Regions from separate parts of the Telluria sp. AIW5 genome, predicted to be linked through region 3. Evidence: predicted binding sites of a transcription regulator. Region 3 holds the regulator's gene; each other region holds the start of a gene.
The links. Region 3 encodes LexA, which represses DNA repair genes until DNA is damaged. Its sites were predicted from a motif close to ACTGTATNNNNATACAGT; they were not measured.
Positions count from the first base shown of each region.

Region 1 (4,432 bases), 630 kb from region 3:
GCAATGCACGCTGCCCTGTTCGAACGCGACCTGGCCGGCCCGGGGTTTCACGCCGCTCGTGGACGAGCACGCCTGTCGGCTGCGTTCGGAACCGCCCCGCTGCCCGCACTGCGGTGCGCTGGCGCGCCCAAATATCCTGATGTTCAACGACAGCCGGTGGATCGCCGACCGCACGGATGCGCAATTCGCACGGCTACGGCGCTGGCGAGCAGGCGTGCGCGGCCTGGTCGTCGTCGAGCTCGGCGCCGGCGTCGACATTCCATCGGTGCGTCGCATGAGCGAGATGCAAGGCGTGCCGATCGTGCGCATCAATCCGCGCGCGCCGCAACTCGACGGCCATCCGGGCCTTGCCATTCCGCTCACGGCGCGCGCGGCGCTGCAGACCATCGCAGACTTGATCAATCATAAACAATCGTAGCCAAGTCATTGATTTTAAAAGGATTGCCCCGATATCCACAAGAATTGTGGATAACTATGTGGACAAGCGCCACTTGACAAGCCGCAAGCGCAGTATTGATGCGGGTTTCAACAAAATGCCCAATCTACAGGCAAAAATTGTGTCCTTTAAAATCAATGGCTTGCACGAACTGATCTTTCGTTCACAGCGGCCTTATCAGCAAATTCCTACAAAGTCCTACAACGGGGGATAAGTCAGCCTTGGAGCTCCTGCCCGGCGGTTATCTCCGTATTTACTTCCCGCTTACTTCCATGCGTTCCGCGCCCGGTCGCGCACCAGCATCCGCACGCTTTCCGGCATCGGGGTTTTCGATTTCGCCGTGTCGGCCGTGATCCAGACGCATTCCTCGAAATGCTTGAGCATGGCCGGCGTCACGAAGCGGGTGCGCGCCGCGTAGACGTGGCGGTCGCCCATCTGCGCTTGCTGCTTGATGAAGAAGCGGTTCGGCACCACCAGGTGCAGGTGCTCCCTGGCGCGCGTCATGGCCACGTACAGCAGGCGCCGCTCTTCCTCGATTTCCTCCGCGCTGCCGGTACTCATGTCGGACGGAATACAGCCGTCGACAACATTGAGCACATGCACCGATTTCCATTCCTGGCCCTTGCTCGAGTGAATTGTCGACAGGATCAGGTAATCCTCGTCCAGCAGCGGCGGACCGGCGCGGTCGCTGGTCGCTTCCGGTGGGTCGAGCGTGATCTCGGCGAGAAAACTTTCGCGCGTGCCATGGCCGCCCGCCAGTTGCGCCAGCTGGGCGACGTCGGCCGCGCGCACCGTGGCATCGTCGTGCAGGCGCTCGAGGTGCGGCAGATACCAGTCGCGCACCAGCTCGATATCGGCCGGCCAGCGCAGCCCTGGCGTGCGCAGGCGGCGATACAGGGTGACGAAATCCTGCCAGTCGCCCCCGCTTTTGGACGGCGCGGCAAAGGCTTCCACGGCGTCGATGGCTTCCGGCGCCTCGGCCACCGCATCCAGCAGGCGGGTAGCGGTGGCCGGACCGATACCCGGGATCAGTTGCAGCACCCGGAAACCGGCCATGCGTCCGTTCGGATTCTGGGCAAAGCGCAGCACGGCCAGCACGTCCTTGATGTGCGAGGCTTCCAGGAATTTCAGGCCGCCGAATTTGACGAAGGGAATATTCCGGCGCATCAGTTCGAGTTCCAGCGCCGCGCTATGGCTGGCCGCGCGAAACAGCACGGCTTGCGTGGTCAGCTTGATGCCGGCTTCGCGGTGCTCGAGGATGCGCTTGCAGACCCAGCGCGCCTGTTCGGCCTCGTCGGGAATCAACACGAGCTGCGGCAGGCTGCTGGCGACTTTGTCGGTCCACAGCGTCTTGGCGTGGCGCTCGAGCGCACCGGCAATGAGCGCATTCGAGGCGTCCAGGATCGGCTGGGTCGAGCGGTAATTGCGGTCCAGCGTGATCACCTGCGCCGGCTGCGTGAACTGGCCGGGAAAGTCGAGGATGTTGCGCACCGTCGCGCCGCGGAAGGAATAGATCGACTGGGCATCGTCGCCCACCACCATCACGCCATCGCCTCCCGGCTTCATGCCGGTGATGATGGTGGCTTGCAAGCGATTGGTGTCCTGGTATTCGTCGACCAGTACGTGGTCGAACAGGCCGCCGATCTCCGGTCCGAGCTCGGGGTCGGAGGCCATCTCGGCCCAGAACAGCAGCAGGTCGTCGTAGTCGAGCACGTTCTGTTCCTGCTTGGCGTCGACATAGGCGCCGAACAGGCGTTTCAGCTCCGCTTCCCACTCGACGCACCAGGGGAAGGTGCTCTGCAGCACGAGGTCGAGCGGCTCGCGCGAATTGACCACGCGCGAATAGATCGACAGGCAAGTCCCCTTCAAGGGAAAGCGCTTGGCGGTTTGGGTCAGGCCGATCTCGTGGCGCACCAGCCCCATCAGGTCTTCGGAGTCGCCGCGGTCGTGGATGGTGAACGATTCGTCCAGGCCGATGCGGCCGGAAAACTCGCGCAGCAGGCGCGCGCCGATGCTGTGGAAGGTGCCGGCCCACGGCAGGGTCGCGACGCCCTGGCTGCTCCCTCCCATGATGCGCTGCAGGACATTGCCTGCGCGTTGGGTCATCTCGTTGGCGGCGCGCCGCGAGAACGTCAATAGCAGGATCCGCTGCGGATCGGCGCCCGCCATGATCAGGCGGGCAACCCGGTGCGCCAGCGTATTCGTCTTGCCGGAACCGGCGCCCGCCACCACCAGCAAGGGCCGGGCCGGTGCGCCACGGGCCGATGTGCCAATATCGTGCTCGACCGCAGCGCGCTGCTCGGGATTGAGGCTGGCGAAGGGGTCGTCGGTCGTGGGCACAGCAGCGGCGGCAGCGGACATGGGGAAGTGGCAAATAGTAAACAACGCAACTGTACATTTGTCCAGTAGCGCTTCGCAAGTGCATTTTGCACTCGCCCTCCCCTGCCCTGTTGTAAAAAGCTTGCACGAACGCTCGACGAAGTTCGCCTGTTACATGATCGCCCTACGCTAAGTGGCCGTAACTAAAGAACTTTTCCGGATATCCACAAACTCTGTGAATAACTTTGTGGAAAAGATGGGGCTTGACAGCCGGAAAACGCGTCCGTATGCGGCTTTCAACAACTTGCCCATTCGACGGGCAATGCTGAATTGATGGAAAATCAATGACTTGCGAGATCATGTGCAGAACCATGAGGAATTGCGGCAAACATGAAAAAAAGCAATTTATGTGTATAAGCTGCCCCGCAGGTCACGCGACAAAGCTGACGCTTTGACATCAAAAACAGATTACGGACGGAAACTTTCAGGAGCGGGCGCGGCGCCGGTGCGGCTCCAGAAGCACGCGCTCGATGACGTCGACGCCGATATCGCGAGCGCGCAGGAACTCAAAGGCAGACATGGTATTGGCACTGCCCTGGACTGCAATGCCGGCATCGACGATGCGGCGCTGGCGCGCATCGGTGCGGGATTCGTCCATGGCGGCCAGCAGGTTGATGCGCTCGACTGAAGCTTGCTCCATCGTGACCTCGACTTGTCAGGTTGAATGCTGTTAAGTATTCGGATGCTGTGAAGTATTCATCAATACAAAACAATGTCAATGTCAACTTCTTATCGAAAAGTGTAAAAATTTGAATAGGCGACTTTCCCAAGAGAGCGCCACCGCGCAATCGATCGTCCTAGAATGGCCGTGTTCTCCATCCACCTGCGAGGCAACCATGGCTACGACTCCCGAACCCGACCTGAACCCTGGCGACGAAGCTTCCCCCGGCACACCCGGCGCCGGCGAAGACGTCTGCGAAGCCTGCTCCGGCAGCGGCAAGCTGGCCGACGGCAAGCAATGTCCGCAATGCGGCGGCAGCGGGCGTGTCATGCGCGGGATCGGCGGCGGCTAAGAGCCCAGGCTCCAGGGGCAAACCCCTTGGCGAGCTGGTTCGTGCCGTGACAGAACGCCGGGCGGGCGCGATAATGGCGCGATGACCTCACCGCCCGTCCTCGACCGCCCGCGTCCCGCATCCCTGCCCGACCTGTTTTTCTCCTTTACCTTCCTGGCCCTGCAGGGCTTCGGCGGCGTGCTCGCGGTCGTCCAGCGCGAGCTCGTCGAGCGCAAGCGCTGGCTGAGCCACGAGGAATTCATCGAGGACTGGGCGGTGGCGCAGATCATGCCGGGGCCGAACGTCGTCAACCTGTCGATGATGATCGGCGCCCGCTATTTCGGCCTGCGCGGCGCGCTGACGGCGCTGGCCGGCATGCTGGCCGTGCCGCTGGTGCTGATCCTGCTGCTGGCGGTCCTGCATGCGCGCTTCGCCGATAATGCGCAGGTGGCCGGCGCCCTGCGCGGCATGGCGGCGGTCTCGGCCGGGCTGATCGCGGCGGTCGGCCTCAAGATGTGGGCCGCACTCAAGCGTAACCCCGTGCCCCTGCCCTGGTGCCTGGCGATCATCGTGGCCGGCTTCGTGCTGGTCGGGCTGTTGAAATTCCCGCTCGCCTGGGTGCTGC
Region 1 is NZ_CM155289.1:3,037,971-3,042,402, reverse strand. Features, by position in the region: gene AC1MEM_RS13495 (SIR2 family NAD-dependent protein deacylase) at 1-418, shown strand, start outside; gene AC1MEM_RS13490 (ATP-dependent helicase) at 701-2,797, opposite strand; gene AC1MEM_RS13485 (hypothetical protein) at 3,240-3,455, opposite strand; gene AC1MEM_RS13480 (hypothetical protein) at 3,652-3,828, shown strand; gene AC1MEM_RS13475 (chromate transporter) at 3,910-4,432, shown strand, end outside.
Region 1: a site for LexA is predicted at 2,826-2,843, ahead of AC1MEM_RS13490 (ATP-dependent helicase). Genes of this name have one in related genera too.

Region 2 (4,432 bases), 1.1 Mb from region 3:
CGCTCATGCGGCGCTGCTTAAACCGTGAAAGTTTAGCACAGGCGGGGGCGGGTTGCACTGCAACATGGGGATCAGGCGGACGCGCGGCGGGCGGCAGTCGGGCAAACGTGGCCCGCTTGCCCATGTCGGCGTCGACGGCTTCACGCGGCTTGCGCTGGAGACCGCAAAGTGGTGGCTCACCAGTGGGCAAGGCCCCGGCTCAGGCCGCGGCGTCCTTGATAAAGCAGGATTGCCCCTCGGCGTCGAGGCAGATATCGGCATTGCTGCGAACAGTCGTCGTCCAGACGCTACTACCCGCTGCGGGTTCGGTACCGCGCCAGGCCAGGCCGTGGAACGAGACGTGCGGACCGTTCCCACGTTCGTCTTCCCAGCGGCCGCGGATCTCATCGGTCATGGCGCCGGGGCCATCGATCTGGAGCACATACTCGCCGCTGGCCCGGACGTCAAGCACCAGGGTTTTGTCCGCCGTGCCAAGCCGATACGTCCCGGTTGGCTCGACTGGCGGCCTGCTGCAGGCGGCGAGGATGAGGATCGGCATGACTGCGAAGAGTGTTTTCATAATGACAATGACTCCGACAAACAAGCGCCAGCGTGCAGCGTCATCCGGGGTTGAGGAATATGCGGGCGCATATCGCTGGATGGCGCTCCACGCTGGCGCCTGGGAAATAGATTAGTTTAGTTCGGATACAGCGTTGATACGGCTACGGGCCGCCCGGGATGCGGCAAGCCTTAAAACTCGTCGTCTTCTTCCGGCGCGCCTTTGAGGGCTGTGCGTACGGCGCCGCTCGAAAAGCCGCGGGCCATCAGAAAACGCATCTGCTTGTTGCGTTCGGCCGCGTCTTGCGCGACGGTGCCAAACTTGCGCTGCCAGACCTCGACCGCGCGGGCGGTCTCGCTCTCGGCCAGGCCGGGTTTCAGCTCGGCCAGCGCTTCGCCGTTGACGCCATGGCTTTGCAGCTCGGCGAAGACACGGCTGTTGCCGAAGCGCGCAGCCTTTCGATGAATCAGCGATTCAGCAAAACGCTCCTGCGACAGCCAGTTGTTCTTTTCCAGAAAATCGAGGAGGGCGTCGATGTCGTCGCCCTCCTCCGCATGGCGTGCCAGCTTGCGCTTGAGCTCGAGCCGGCTGTGCTCCCTCATGGAGAGGTAGCGCAGGGCCCGACCTTTCAGACTCAATACTGGTTGGCGCATGGCGAATACAGCTCATCGGATAGGGCCGCGGGTTGCAGGTTGAAGGACAACCGGCCCGCCCCGCCCCAGCCGATTACTCCGAAACAGCCTTCAGCTTCGGCGCCTTGTCTTCGGCGTCGCCACCGACTGGCGGCGGCAGTTCGCGCACACCCAGGGCCGCACGGACCTTGTTCTCGATTTCGCGCGCCAGTGCCGGGCGGTCTTTCAAGAACTGACGGGCGTTGTCCTTGCCCTGGCCGATACGTTCGCCGTTATAGCTGTACCACGAACCGGACTTCTCCACGATCTTGTTGTCGGCGCCAAGATCCAGGATTTCGCCTTCACGGGAAGTGCCTTCTCCATAAAGAATGTCGAAGTGCGCTTCGCGGAATGGTGGCGCGATCTTGTTCTTGACGACCTTGACCTTGGTTTCATTACCGATCACCTCGTCACCCGACTTGATCGAGCCGGTACGGCGGATGTCCAGGCGCACGGAGGCGTAGAACTTCAGCGCGTTACCGCCGGTCGTGGTTTCCGGGCTGCCGAACATCACACCGATCTTCATACGGATCTGGTTAATGAAGATGACCAGGGTGTTCGTACGGTTGATCGACGCGGTCAGCTTGCGCAGTGCCTGCGACATCAGACGCGCTTGCAGGCCCGGCAGCGAATCGCCCATGTCGCCTTCGATCTCGGCGCGCGGGGTCAGTGCCGCCACCGAGTCGATGACCACCAGGTCGACCGAACCCGAACGCACGAGTGCGTCGGTAATTTCCAGTGCCTGCTCGCCGGTGTCCGGCTGCGAGATCAGCAGTTCGTCGAGCTTGATGCCCAGCTTCTGCGCATAACCCACGTCGAGCGCGTGCTCGGCGTCGATGAAGGCGCAGGTGCCGCCGAGCTTTTGCATTTGTGCGATGGTCTGCAGGGTCAGCGTGGTTTTACCCGACGATTCCGGACCATAGATTTCCACGATACGGCCACGCGGCAAGCCGCCGACGCCAAGCGCGATGTCCAGGCCCAGCGAGCCGGTGGAGACGGTCTGCACTTCCTCGACGGGCGTGTTTGCGTCCATCCGCATGACCGAACCCTTGCCGAACTGCTTTTCGATCTGCGCGAGGGCGGCGGCCAGCGCTTTGCCTTTTTCAGCCGCGTTGTGTACTACTTTCTTGTCGTCCATAATTTTCTCTCAGTCTTGGAGGTACCAAGGTGTGGGCACCCTCACGCTTTTCAATAGCCACTACTGTATAAAACTCCAGTGGTTTTGGCAAGCGGGATTTTGCCCGACCGTTGCAGAAGGCTCGCATTGTTGCGCCAAATCAAACACAATGAGGTTGTGAAAAAAACTCCAGGGTAAGGGATGCGCCCCCCCCCGAAGCAGCGTCGAAGACAGTACCTTAGTACGGCAAGACGATGCAACGCCGCCATGGAGGATTTTTTCGCAACCTCAGGCGGTAGCCGGGAGGTCTAATCGATAACAGGGTGATCTTATGCGAATTTTGCTTGCGGAAGATGATAGCGTACTCGCGGACGGGCTGACGCGCTCGCTGCGCCAGTCCGGCTATGCGATCGACGACGTGCGGAACGGCCAGGACGCCGACACGGCCCTCTCGACCCAGGAATTCGACCTCCTGATCCTCGACCTCGGGCTGCCGAAAATGTCGGGCCTGGAAGTGCTGCGCCGCCTGCGCGCCCGCTCTTCCCTGCTGCCCGTACTGATCCTCACCGCGGCCGACTCGGTCGAGCAGCGCGTCGAGGGGCTCGACCTCGGCGCCGACGACTACATGGCCAAGCCCTTCGCCCTGTCCGAACTCGAGGCGCGGGTACGGGCGTTGACCCGGCGCGGCGCCGGCGGCGGCCCGACCGTGATCCGCCACGGCCCGCTGGTCTACGACCAGGTCGGGCGCAGCGCCTATATCAACGAGCACATGCTCGACCTCTCCGCGCGCGAACTGGGCCTGCTGGAAATCCTGCTGGCGCGCACCGGGCGCCTGGTGTCGAAGGAGCAGCTGGTCGACCACCTGTGCGAATGGGGTGAAGAGGTGTCGAACAACGCCATCGAGGTGTATGTGCACCGGCTGCGCAAGAAAATCGAGGTGGGCGGGGTGCGCATCGCCACCGTGCGCGGTCTGGGCTATTGCCTCGAAAAATATTCGGACGCGGCCCGTGCCGGCGCCGAGCAGCCCCCCGACGCCAAGTGAACGAACGTGATGCTGGTGTGACCGAGTTCGAGGCGCCCCTGCCGGAGCCGCTCTACGTCCCGCCGAATCCCGAGCCGGAAGAAAACATCCAGCATTCGCTGTTCGGCGAAATCCTCGACTGGATGCTGGCGCCCCTGCTGCTGCTGTGGCCGATGAGCATCGCGATCACTTACCTGGTCGCGAAATCGATCGCCAATCAACCCTTCGACCATGCGCTGGAGGACCGGGTCACGGTGCTGGCCCAGCAGGTGCGCGAAGAGAACGGGGTCATCAATACCCGCCTGCCCGGCAGCGCGCGCGACATCCTGCGCGCCGACGACATCGACAATGTGTACTTCCAGGTGCTCGACGCGGCCGGGCGCCAGGTGGACGGCGACCGCGAACTGCCGCGCCCGAGGGAAGACGATGGCGACAAGGATGGCGCGGTGCACTTTCGCAATGCCGCGCTGCACGGCACGCCCTTGCGCGTCGCCTACCTGTACATCAACCTCGACCCGCTGGCGCCGCCCGACAGCAGCTCGCCCGCCTTTCCCCGTAAGGCGCTGGTGCAGGTGGCCGAAACGCTGGAGAAGCGCGCCCTGCTCGCCAACGAGATCATCAAGGGCGTGATCCTGCCCCAATTCATTATCTTGCCGATCATCCTGGCCCTGGTCTGGTTCGCCCTCTCGCGCGGTTTATCCCCGCTTGCCGAACTCCAGGAACGGATCCGCGCGCGTAGCTCCGACGACCTGTCTCCCATCGATTCGCGCCAGGTGCCCGAGGAAATTTCGCCCCTGGTCGGCTCCTTGAACGACATGCTGGGCCGGCTGTCCCAGACCATCGACATGCAGAAGCGTTTCATTGCCGACGCTGCGCACCAGATGAAGACGCCGCTGGCGGGCATGCGCATGCAGTCGGAACTGGCGCTGCGCCAGATTGATCCGGACGAAATCCACCGTTCGCTGGAACAATTGGCGAAAAGCTCGGAATCGGCGACGCGCCTGGTGAACCAGCTGCTGGCCCTGGCGCGCGCCGAAAACCAGCCGCATGCCGGCCTGGCCTTCGAGGAAATCAAGCTGGCGGCG
Region 2 is NZ_CM155289.1:1,307,422-1,311,853, reverse strand. Features, by position in the region: gene AC1MEM_RS05795 (hypothetical protein) at 200-559, opposite strand; gene recX (recombination regulator RecX) at 730-1,191, opposite strand; gene recA (recombinase RecA) at 1,265-2,347, opposite strand; gene AC1MEM_RS05780 (response regulator transcription factor) at 2,658-3,368, shown strand; gene AC1MEM_RS05775 (sensor histidine kinase N-terminal domain-containing protein) at 3,365-4,432, shown strand, end outside.
Region 2: a site for LexA is predicted at 2,410-2,427, ahead of recA (recombinase RecA). Genes of this name have one in related genera too.

Region 3 (4,432 bases):
CTGCGGGGGTATTCATGGCCGGCATTATAACCCCTCCCGTCCCACGGCTGAAATAATTGGTTAGTTTCCACGCATAAAAAAAGCCGGGCGAACCCGGCTTTTTCTTTTAAGCAACAACGACTTACGTGCTGTGCTCAGTGCTTGCTCAGTTGCTTTATCAAGCAGCTTCGCCCACGACAGCGACCGTGATTTCCACGACGACGTCGGTGTGCAGAGCGACGGCAACCGGGTGCTCGCCGGTGGTCTTCAGGGGACCGGTCGGCAGGCGAACCTGTGCTTTTTCAACTGCGAAACCTTGCTTGGTCAGGGCTTCGGCGATGTCGAAGTTACCAACCGAACCGAACAGACGACCGTCGACGCCGGCTTTCTGGGCGATGGTGATGGTCATGCCGCCCAGCTTGTCGCCTTGGGCTTGCGAAGCCGACAGCTTTTCAGCTGCTGCTTTTTCCAGCTCGGCGCGCTTGACTTCGAACTCGGCGACGGCCGACGAGGTTGCGCGGCGGGCCATCTTTTGCGGGATCAGGAAGTTACGCGCGTAACCGTCCTTGACCTTGACCACGTCGCCCAGGTTGCCGACGTTAACAACTTTTTCCAAAAGGATAACTTGCATATTTTTCTCCAGGATGTTCTGAACTGTACGACGCGATTAAGCGTTGTGCAGGTCGGTGTACGGCAGCAGCGCGAGGTAGCGTGCGCGCTTGATCGCGGTGTCGACCTGGCGCTGGTAGTGCGCCTTGGTGCCGGTCAGACGTGCCGGCATGATCTTGCCGTTTTCCTGGACGAAGTCCTTCAGGGTGTCGACGTCTTTGTAATCGACCTGTTCCACGTTTGCAGCGGTGAAGCGGCAGAATTTCTTACGCTTGAACAGCGGGTTCTGCTGTTTGCGCTTCAGTTTTTCTTTGGCTTTGTTTTTGTCGAACTTTTTACCGAATGCCATTTGAGGCTCCTGTATCTAAATGGTGGCCGCTAATAATTAAGCGGCGGCACTGAAATCAATGATGTGAAACACCAGGGCTTTGCTGTTGCGATTCTTCCTGGCCAAAAATCCCGTGAACTGGTGCGCGGCGCCTAACTCTGCGCTGGCGAAGCGGCCCGAAATCTCACCCGCGGCGAACGCGGCAATTTCGAACTCGACCAGCCTCTCGACCCCTGCCTCGACCTGCTGCGAACTGTGCATCAGGATTGCCGAGACGACCGGCACGCCGGCGGGGGTATAGCGCAGTACGTCGCGTTCAGCAATCGTCGCGACGACTTGTAGCTGGTTCACTTACGCTGGTTCACTTCCAATTAACGATTTCTGGCAAGAAAAATTTAAGCAGCAGCGGCGGCCGGGGCAGCAGCAGCCGCTGGGGCTTCTGCGCGGTGGCTCTTGGCTGCGTCTTCGCGCTGGACCGACTTCATCATTGGCGATGGCGTGGTTTCAGCTTTCTTCATTTTCACGGTCAGGTGACGCAGCACGGCATCATTGAACTTGAATGCGGTTTCCAGCTCGACCAGGGTCTCGTTGTCGCACTCGATGTTCATGCAGATGTAGTGTGCCTTCGGCAACTTCTGGATCGAGTAAGCCATCTGGCGACGGCCCCAGTCTTCGACGCGATGGATGTTACCGCCGCGCGCGGTGACGCTGGCCTTGTAACGCTCGATCATCGCCGGGACTTGCTCGCTTTGGTCCGGGTGGACGATAAAAACGATTTCATAATGACGCATGCAACACTCCTTGAGGACGTTTAAACAAATGCCCACCTCGGCGTCAAGACGAGTGTGGGAAGGGAAAGCCGGCAATTATAACGCGGATGGCACGGCTGCGCAATCTCCCGCCCTCGTCGCTGCGCCGCGACACCCTGGGCGGCGCGAATCGTTAAAAATCATCGATTTCCCTTGCATTCCCCGAAATACTGTACAAAAATACAGTCTGAATCATCAACCCGTGCCAGACCCATGCTCAAGCTCACCGCAAGGCAAGAACAGATCCTGAACCTGATCAGGGAAGCGATCGACAATACCGGCTTCCCGCCGACCCGCGCCGAAATCGCCAGGGAGTTGGGCTTCAAGTCGGCCAACGCGGCCGAAGAACACCTGCAGGCCCTGGCTCGCAAAGGCGCCATCGAGATCGTCTCGGGCACCTCGCGCGGCATCCGCCTCATCGGCGCCTCGCTGCCGCAGCCGGTGCCGCATGTCCCTGCCGCCCTGCTGATGTCGTTGCCCCTGGTCGGCCGCGTCGCGGCGGGTTCGCCCATCCTGGCGCAGGAACACGTCGAAGCGACCTACAACGTCGACCCGGCCATGTTCGGCGCGCGTCCCGACTTCCTGCTGAAGGTGCGCGGCTGGTCGATGCGCGACGCCGGCATCATGGATGGCGACTTCCTCGCCGTCAAAAAAGTCGACAGCGCCAAGAACGGCCAGATCGTCGTCGCCCGCATCGGCGAGGACGTCACCGTCAAGCGCTACCGTAAGACGGGCGACACCATCGAACTGCTGCCGGAGAACCCGGACTTCAAGGTGATCCGCGTCGAGCCGGGCGACGAGTTCGCGCTCGAGGGACTTGCGGTCGGTTTGATGCGCAGCTGGCACTGAGTTTGCCGACGTAAAAAAAGCCGCTCGCGCGGCTTTTTTTACGTCCGCCCTATTTTCCGGCGGGACCGTAGTTGCTCCTGCGCGCCTCGATGTCGCGTGCGCGCTCGGGAGAAGGCCCGCTCTCGACAATGGCGTTGTGTTCCTTCACGTACGCCTCGGTCGCGCTGCGCCATGCGGCAACGTCCGCCAGTACCAGCTTGGCCGCCACCTTTGCCTCTTCCGACAGGTTTTGCTGCACCTGCTCCAGGTGCGCCTGCGCACGTTCGGTCTCGCGGGCGTTCATCAGCTTGACGACGTCGGCCGGAATGCGCTTGACCAGCGGCGAGGATGCGTTCAGGTTTTCCACGAAACCGTTGTAGCAGTCTTGCCAGGTGGCGATGGCCCCGGACACGCGATCGATCTCGTCCGCCTGCTTCGACATCGCGGGGATCCGCGGCGCGGGGCAGTAATACTTTCCGGTTTTCAGGTCGCTGCCATCGTAGCCGCCGATCCAGTAATCGATGTCGGCCCGGCGGTCCGTGCGCTGCTGCATGACGACGAGCGAACTGGCGGCCACCGCATTGCCCCGGGCAGCCGCCTTGCGGAACCAGGCCTGGGCTTTTGCCTCGTCCACTGCCCCTGCTTCGCCATACCAGTACATCTGGCCCAGCTGTTGCTGGGCATCGACGTTACCGGCGTTCGCCAGTTTCGTGTACAGCGTCAGGGCCTCGGCATATTTCTTTTGCTCGAACAGGGCGTTGGCAGAGGCGAGATCGTTCGCGGCCGCGGCGGGCAGGCTCGCGAGCAGTAAGGCACAGTAAAGGAATTTTTTCATGGCGGTAACAAAATGAGCGAGGCCCATCATACTGCGAGACGCGGGCCTGCTCAACTGTCGCTCAACCGCCGCTTACTTGCCGCTTACTTGCCGCTCACTTGCCGCTTACTTGCCTGTACTCACGCGCGCGTCGGTACCGCCATGCAAACGCACTTCATTGTCGCGGACGATGCGGGTCGTTTCCAGTTCGATCTGACGCTTGCGCCGCAGGTTCTCCTCCTTGACGAAGGCTTGGGTCGCCTTCTCCCAGGCGTCGCGTTGCGCCAGCGTCGCCTCGGCCCGGGCCTGGGCGTCGAGCAGGATCTTCCGGTACTGCGGCTCGATATGGGCGCGTACGCGCTCGAATTCGGCCGGGCTCATCATATCGAGCACGTCCTGCGGAACGACTTTACCTGCCGGCATCGCGGCATTGAAGTTGCTGACGAAACCGTTATAGCAGGCTTGCCAGGAGGCGACAGCAGCCCGGGTCGCCTCGATCTCTTCGTTGGTCTTCGACAGGACGGGAATCGACGGCGCAGGACAGGCATACTTGCCCGACTGCAGTTCCTCGCCGCGGTATTCGTTCATCCAGTAGGTGATTTCGTTGCCGCGGCTCTTGCGCCGCTCGAGGATCGCCAACGATTCCTTCGCATCGGGGATGCCGGCAGCTGCGGCTTTTCCGATCCATTCGCGCGCCGCGTTCAGGTCCTGTACCGTGCCGTCGCCATACCAGTACATCTCGCCCAGCCGAAACTGCGCTTCCGGGTTGCCCGCTTGCGCAGCCTTTGTGTATAAGGGCAGCGCCTTGCCATAGTCCTTCGCGGCGAGCAGCCGGTTAGCTTCGGCAAGATCGTCGGCGCGGGCGCAGAGGCAAACGAACAGCAGGGAAAACACAAACCGGCGCATGGCATCGTCCTTTCAGGGATGTTGTAAAACGATAATAAAACCGTTATGTCGGCGATGCAATGCGGTTTGCATCGCCATTACGTAGTTTTTTTACATCAGTCTGCCAGCGCCGCGCGAAGGCCGGGATTGCCGCCGCCACGCAGTGCGCCGGGTTGCGGC
Region 3 is NZ_CM155289.1:2,410,781-2,415,212, reverse strand. Features, by position in the region: gene AC1MEM_RS10615 (replicative DNA helicase) at 1-16, opposite strand, end outside; gene rplI (50S ribosomal protein L9) at 158-610, opposite strand; gene rpsR (30S ribosomal protein S18) at 647-937, opposite strand; gene priB (primosomal replication protein N) at 974-1,267, opposite strand; gene rpsF (30S ribosomal protein S6) at 1,312-1,707, opposite strand; gene lexA (transcriptional repressor LexA) at 1,939-2,574, shown strand; gene AC1MEM_RS10585 (sel1 repeat family protein) at 2,624-3,388, opposite strand; gene AC1MEM_RS10580 (tetratricopeptide repeat protein) at 3,494-4,273, opposite strand.

Region 4 (4,432 bases), 2.0 Mb from region 3:
AGGTCAGTCCAAGCTGCTCGGCAACCTCGCCGTAGAGCTGGTAACCGCGCATGGCCCAGGGGTCTTTTTCCGAAATCACGAGCTTGCCGTCGCGCCAGAACGCGCAGTCGGCAGCCAGCCCATACTGGTGCCAGCTCTGGAAGGCGCGCGCATTCGTCACCGCGCCCCCCATTTCCGCCAGCATGTCCTGGCGCGCCGGGCTGCGGTAGCCTTCGAGCAGGGCCATGTCATAGCCATGCTTTTCCTTCATGATCTTGAACGCGAGCAGCAAGCGCTGGCTGAAGTCCGGGTGCATCAAACCCCAGTTGCGGCTCGCATTGACCAGCATCGGCCGCACCTGCACCACTTCCTGGGTGGAAAAGGCAAGCGGCGGCGGATCCACCGGCGGCACCAGCTGCTCGCCCTGCAGCAATGCGGCGATCTGGGCGTCGGGCAGCGCTTCGGTCGGCTCGTAGCCGGGCAGCATGTCGGGCGTGCGCAGGGCCAGCGCCAGCAGCGAGGGAATCGCTACCACCGGCACGACGATCGCCAGCACGACCCAGTTGCGGTGCATCTTTTTGACGAGCGCCTTGAACACGCCGCGCAGGTCGCGCCGGGAAGGCAAGCCATGCGCGGCCGGCCCGGGCCGCCACAGCGCCACGCGCCCGAGCCGGCTGCGCAAACCAAACATGAAATGGTTGATCAAAGCCCGCCCGCTCGGGAAGCAGGCCAGCCAGATCAGGCTGCAAGCGACACAAAAATACAGAAGTGCGATAAAGATCAGCATGGGTTTTCCCAGAGCGTTTCTAATCGAAGCAGGAACGTCCATCTTAGGAGGTACGCCGTGCGCCCTACAGACGAAAATCAAGCAGCCTCGACAAGACCAAACCTGATGTCCTCGCGTCGCGGCGCCGGAGAAGAAAACATCCTCGCGATGCTCGAGCGCGACTCGGCCCGCCGTACCGGCGCGCGCATGTCCGGCATCCGACTGGCTTCGTACGGGGCCGCGGCGGCGCTGGCCGGCATCCTCGCCGGCGGCGTCGCCTGGCTCGCTTACGACAACCACAAGGGCGCGCAGGAGCTGCAGGCCCGGCACGATGCCATCACCGTCGTAGTGCCGCCGGTCATGCCGGACGCGGTTCTGCCGCCCCAGCCGCCTGCAGCAGCGGCGCCGGCATCGGTGGTCGACGCGCCGCGCACGGCAGTCATCGTCGACGAGTCGGCAGGCAAACGCGATGTGACGGTTGCCGGCAACGTGCCGCCGCTGGTCATGCTCCCGCCGCACGAACTCAAGGAGACGAAACCGGTGCCGACCGCGGCCCGCGTGGCGGAGGAACGTGCTGTTCCGAAGCCGGTCAAGTCCGAGCCGACCGAGCTTGCAGCGCGCAGCAGCGTCGAGAAAAAAGCGGACAAGGCGCCGAAGCCGGCGAGCCGTGCCGCCAAACCTGCCCAGGCCCGCGCCGGTGGCGCGGCGAAGTCCAGATCTGCCGCCATCAGCCACGCCCGCAAGGCCCCCGCGAATGCCGACACCCAGGTCGACAGCGACGTCGCCCTGATCTCCGCAATCATCCGGCATTCCGAGCGCCATCGCGGCGAGCACGATCCCTCGGCTGCCTGCAGCGGGTCCAAATGCCCGCCAAAGGCCACCCGCCCCTGATGTGGCAAAAAACCACGGCGTCTGGCACCTGCGGGCGAAAGCGCTGGGCCTGCGGCGACCGTGAGGCTATACTGTACATAAGCACAGTTGTCGCCTCACAAAATGAACAGGGTTCTGGAAAACGAGTTTTATTACCTGGATAATTTCCAGAGTGTCCTGGATTGGATCATCGAGCGTTACCACGACTTGCTGACCGACGAAGAACAAGCTTTCATCGCCGCCTTCCCCACGCTGCCGCAGCCTGCGCGCGCCCTGTTCGTGCGTATGGTCATGCGCAAGGGCGACCTGTTCCGGGCCAGCAAAATGCGGTATGCGGAAATCGGCTGCCCGGTCGAGGCCGCGCATCACCTGCTTCCCACCAGCTGGATCGAGCTCGATCCCGTGCTCAGCCTCGACGAACTGTTCGACCTGCTGGCCAAGCCCGAGATCGCCACGGCATTCGCGGCCCATCCGCACCAGAAGAGTGCACGCAAGGCCGAGCAGCTCGAAGCCTTGCGCGCAGCCTTCACCGACAGCCGCGCCTTTTCAAGCTGGTATGCCGGTTGCGACGACCTTGCCCTGCGCATTCTCGTCAAACCCCTGTGCGACCGTCTGCGCTTGATTTTTTTCGGCAACCTGCACCAGGACTGGACCGAATTCGTGCTCGCCGACCTCGGCGTCTTCCGCTACGAGCAGGTCGAGTTCTCGCCCGCCTCGCGCGGTTTTCGCGACCGGCGCGACATCGATCACTACCTGCAACTGCATGCCTGCAAGGGGCGCTTCGCCGAAGGCGGCGAGCCGATCGACGACGTCTTGAACGAGCTGCCGCTGCAGGCATTCGACAATGAGTGGCTCGACAGCCGGCGCGAGAAATTCCTGTTCCAGGTCGGCCAGCACTTCGAGAAGCAGCAGGACTGGACCCGCGCCACCGAGGTCTACACGCGTTGCGGCTATCCGGGTTCGCGCGGACGCGCCATTCGTGTTCTGGAAAAGGCCGAGCGTTATCGCGAGGCCTGGCAGTTGCTGCAGGAAGCCGAACGCGCGCCCGAAAACGACGCCGAATCCCAGCACCTGCTGCGCATCGGCCCGCGCCTGGCGCGCAAGCTGGGCCACCCGAAAACCATCGCCCGCCGTCCGGCCGCGCCGGTGCGCCTTGACCTCTGCCTGCCCGTGCCGGGCGACGGTCCCTGGGTCGAGGGCGCGGTGCGCGACCACCTCGGCAGCGCAGAGGCGCCGGTGTTCTATGTCGAGAACATGCTGGCCAACGCCCTGTTCGGGTTGCTGTGCTGGCGCGCGATCTTCGCCGCCATCCCCGGGGCCTTCTTCCACCCCTTCCACCGCGCCCCCGCAGACCTGCACAGCCTCGACTTCCACCAGCGCCGCGCGGCCGAATTCGCCGACTGCCTCGCCCAGTGCGACGACGGCCGCTACCGCGCCACCATCCTGGCCCACTTCGAGGAAAAGGCCGGCATCTCGGCGCCTTTCCTGTCCTGGGAATACCTCGACCGCGCGCTCCTCGAACTGGCGCTCGACTGCATCCCGGCGGCGCACGTGAAGCGCTGGTGCGAACGCATCCTGGCCGACGTGAAGGTCAATCGCAGCGGCTTTCCCGACCTGATCCAGTTCTGGCCTGCAGAGCGGCGCTACCGCATGATCGAAGTGAAGGGCCCGGGCGACCGCCTGCAGGACAACCAGCTGCGCTGGATCGATTACTGCGCGGCGCACGAGATGCCGGTCGCCGTGTGCTACCTGCAGTGGGAGCATGCCGCTTGAGCAGCTATGTCGTCGCGGTGCGTGCGCTGTGCGAATTCACGGCCAAACGCGGTGACCTCGACCTGCGCTTCACGCCCTCGCCCACCGCCCAGGAAGGCATCGCCGGCCACGCCGTCGTCACCGCGCGTCGGGGCGAAGGCTACCAGGCCGAGGTGACCCTCAGCGGCAACCACGGCCCGCTGCACGTGCGCGGCCGCGCTGACGGCTACGACCCGGCGCAGAATCTGCTCGAGGAAATCAAGACCTACCGCGGCCAGCTATCGACGATGCCGGACAACCACCGCCACCTGCACTGGGCCCAGCTGCGCGTCTATGGCCACCTGCTGTGCGCCGCCCGTGGCCTGGAGCAGGTCAACCTGGCGCTCGTGTATTACGAAATCGGCAGCGGCCTCGAGACGTCCTTGCGCGAAACGCGCAGCGCGGGCGAACTGAAAGCCATGTTCGAGGAAGCCTGCGGGCGCTTCGCCGAATGGGCCGGACAGGAGCTGCGCCACCGCGAAGCGCGCGACGCGGCGCTGACCGGCCTGCGCTTCCCGCACGCGCAGTTCCGGCCCGGTCAGCGCCAGCTGGCCGAGACCGTGTTCAAGGCAAACGCTACCGGGCGCTGCCTGCTGGCCCAGGCGCCGACCGGCATCGGCAAGACCATCGGCACCCTGTTCCCGGTGCTCAAAGCCGCTCCAGCGCAGCGCATCGACAAGATCTTCTTCCTTGCCGCGAAAACGCCGGGCCGCCAGCTGGCCCTCGACGCCGCCGGGGCCATCTGCAATCACGCCCCCGAACTGCCGCTGCGCGTGCTGGAGCTGACCGCGCGCGACAAGGCCTGCGAGCATCCGGACAAGGCCTGCCACGGCGAGTCCTGCCCCCTGGCGAAGGGCTTCTACGACCGCCTGCCCGCCGCACGCCAAGCGGCGTTGAGCGTCCCGGTGCTGGATCGCGCCGCGCTGCGCGAAGTCGGCCTGGCCCACGATGTGTGTCCCTACTACCTGGGCAGCGAGATGGCGCGCTGGACCGACGTGGCGATCGGCGACTACAACTATTATTTCG
Region 4 is NZ_CM155289.1:4,405,976-4,410,407, forward strand. Features, by position in the region: gene AC1MEM_RS19450 (M15 family metallopeptidase) at 1-766, opposite strand, end outside; gene AC1MEM_RS19455 (hypothetical protein) at 872-1,636, shown strand; gene AC1MEM_RS19460 (VRR-NUC domain-containing protein) at 1,739-3,388, shown strand; gene AC1MEM_RS19465 (ATP-dependent DNA helicase) at 3,385-4,432, shown strand, end outside.
Region 4: a site for LexA is predicted at 1,707-1,724, ahead of AC1MEM_RS19460 (VRR-NUC domain-containing protein). Genes of this name have one in related genera too.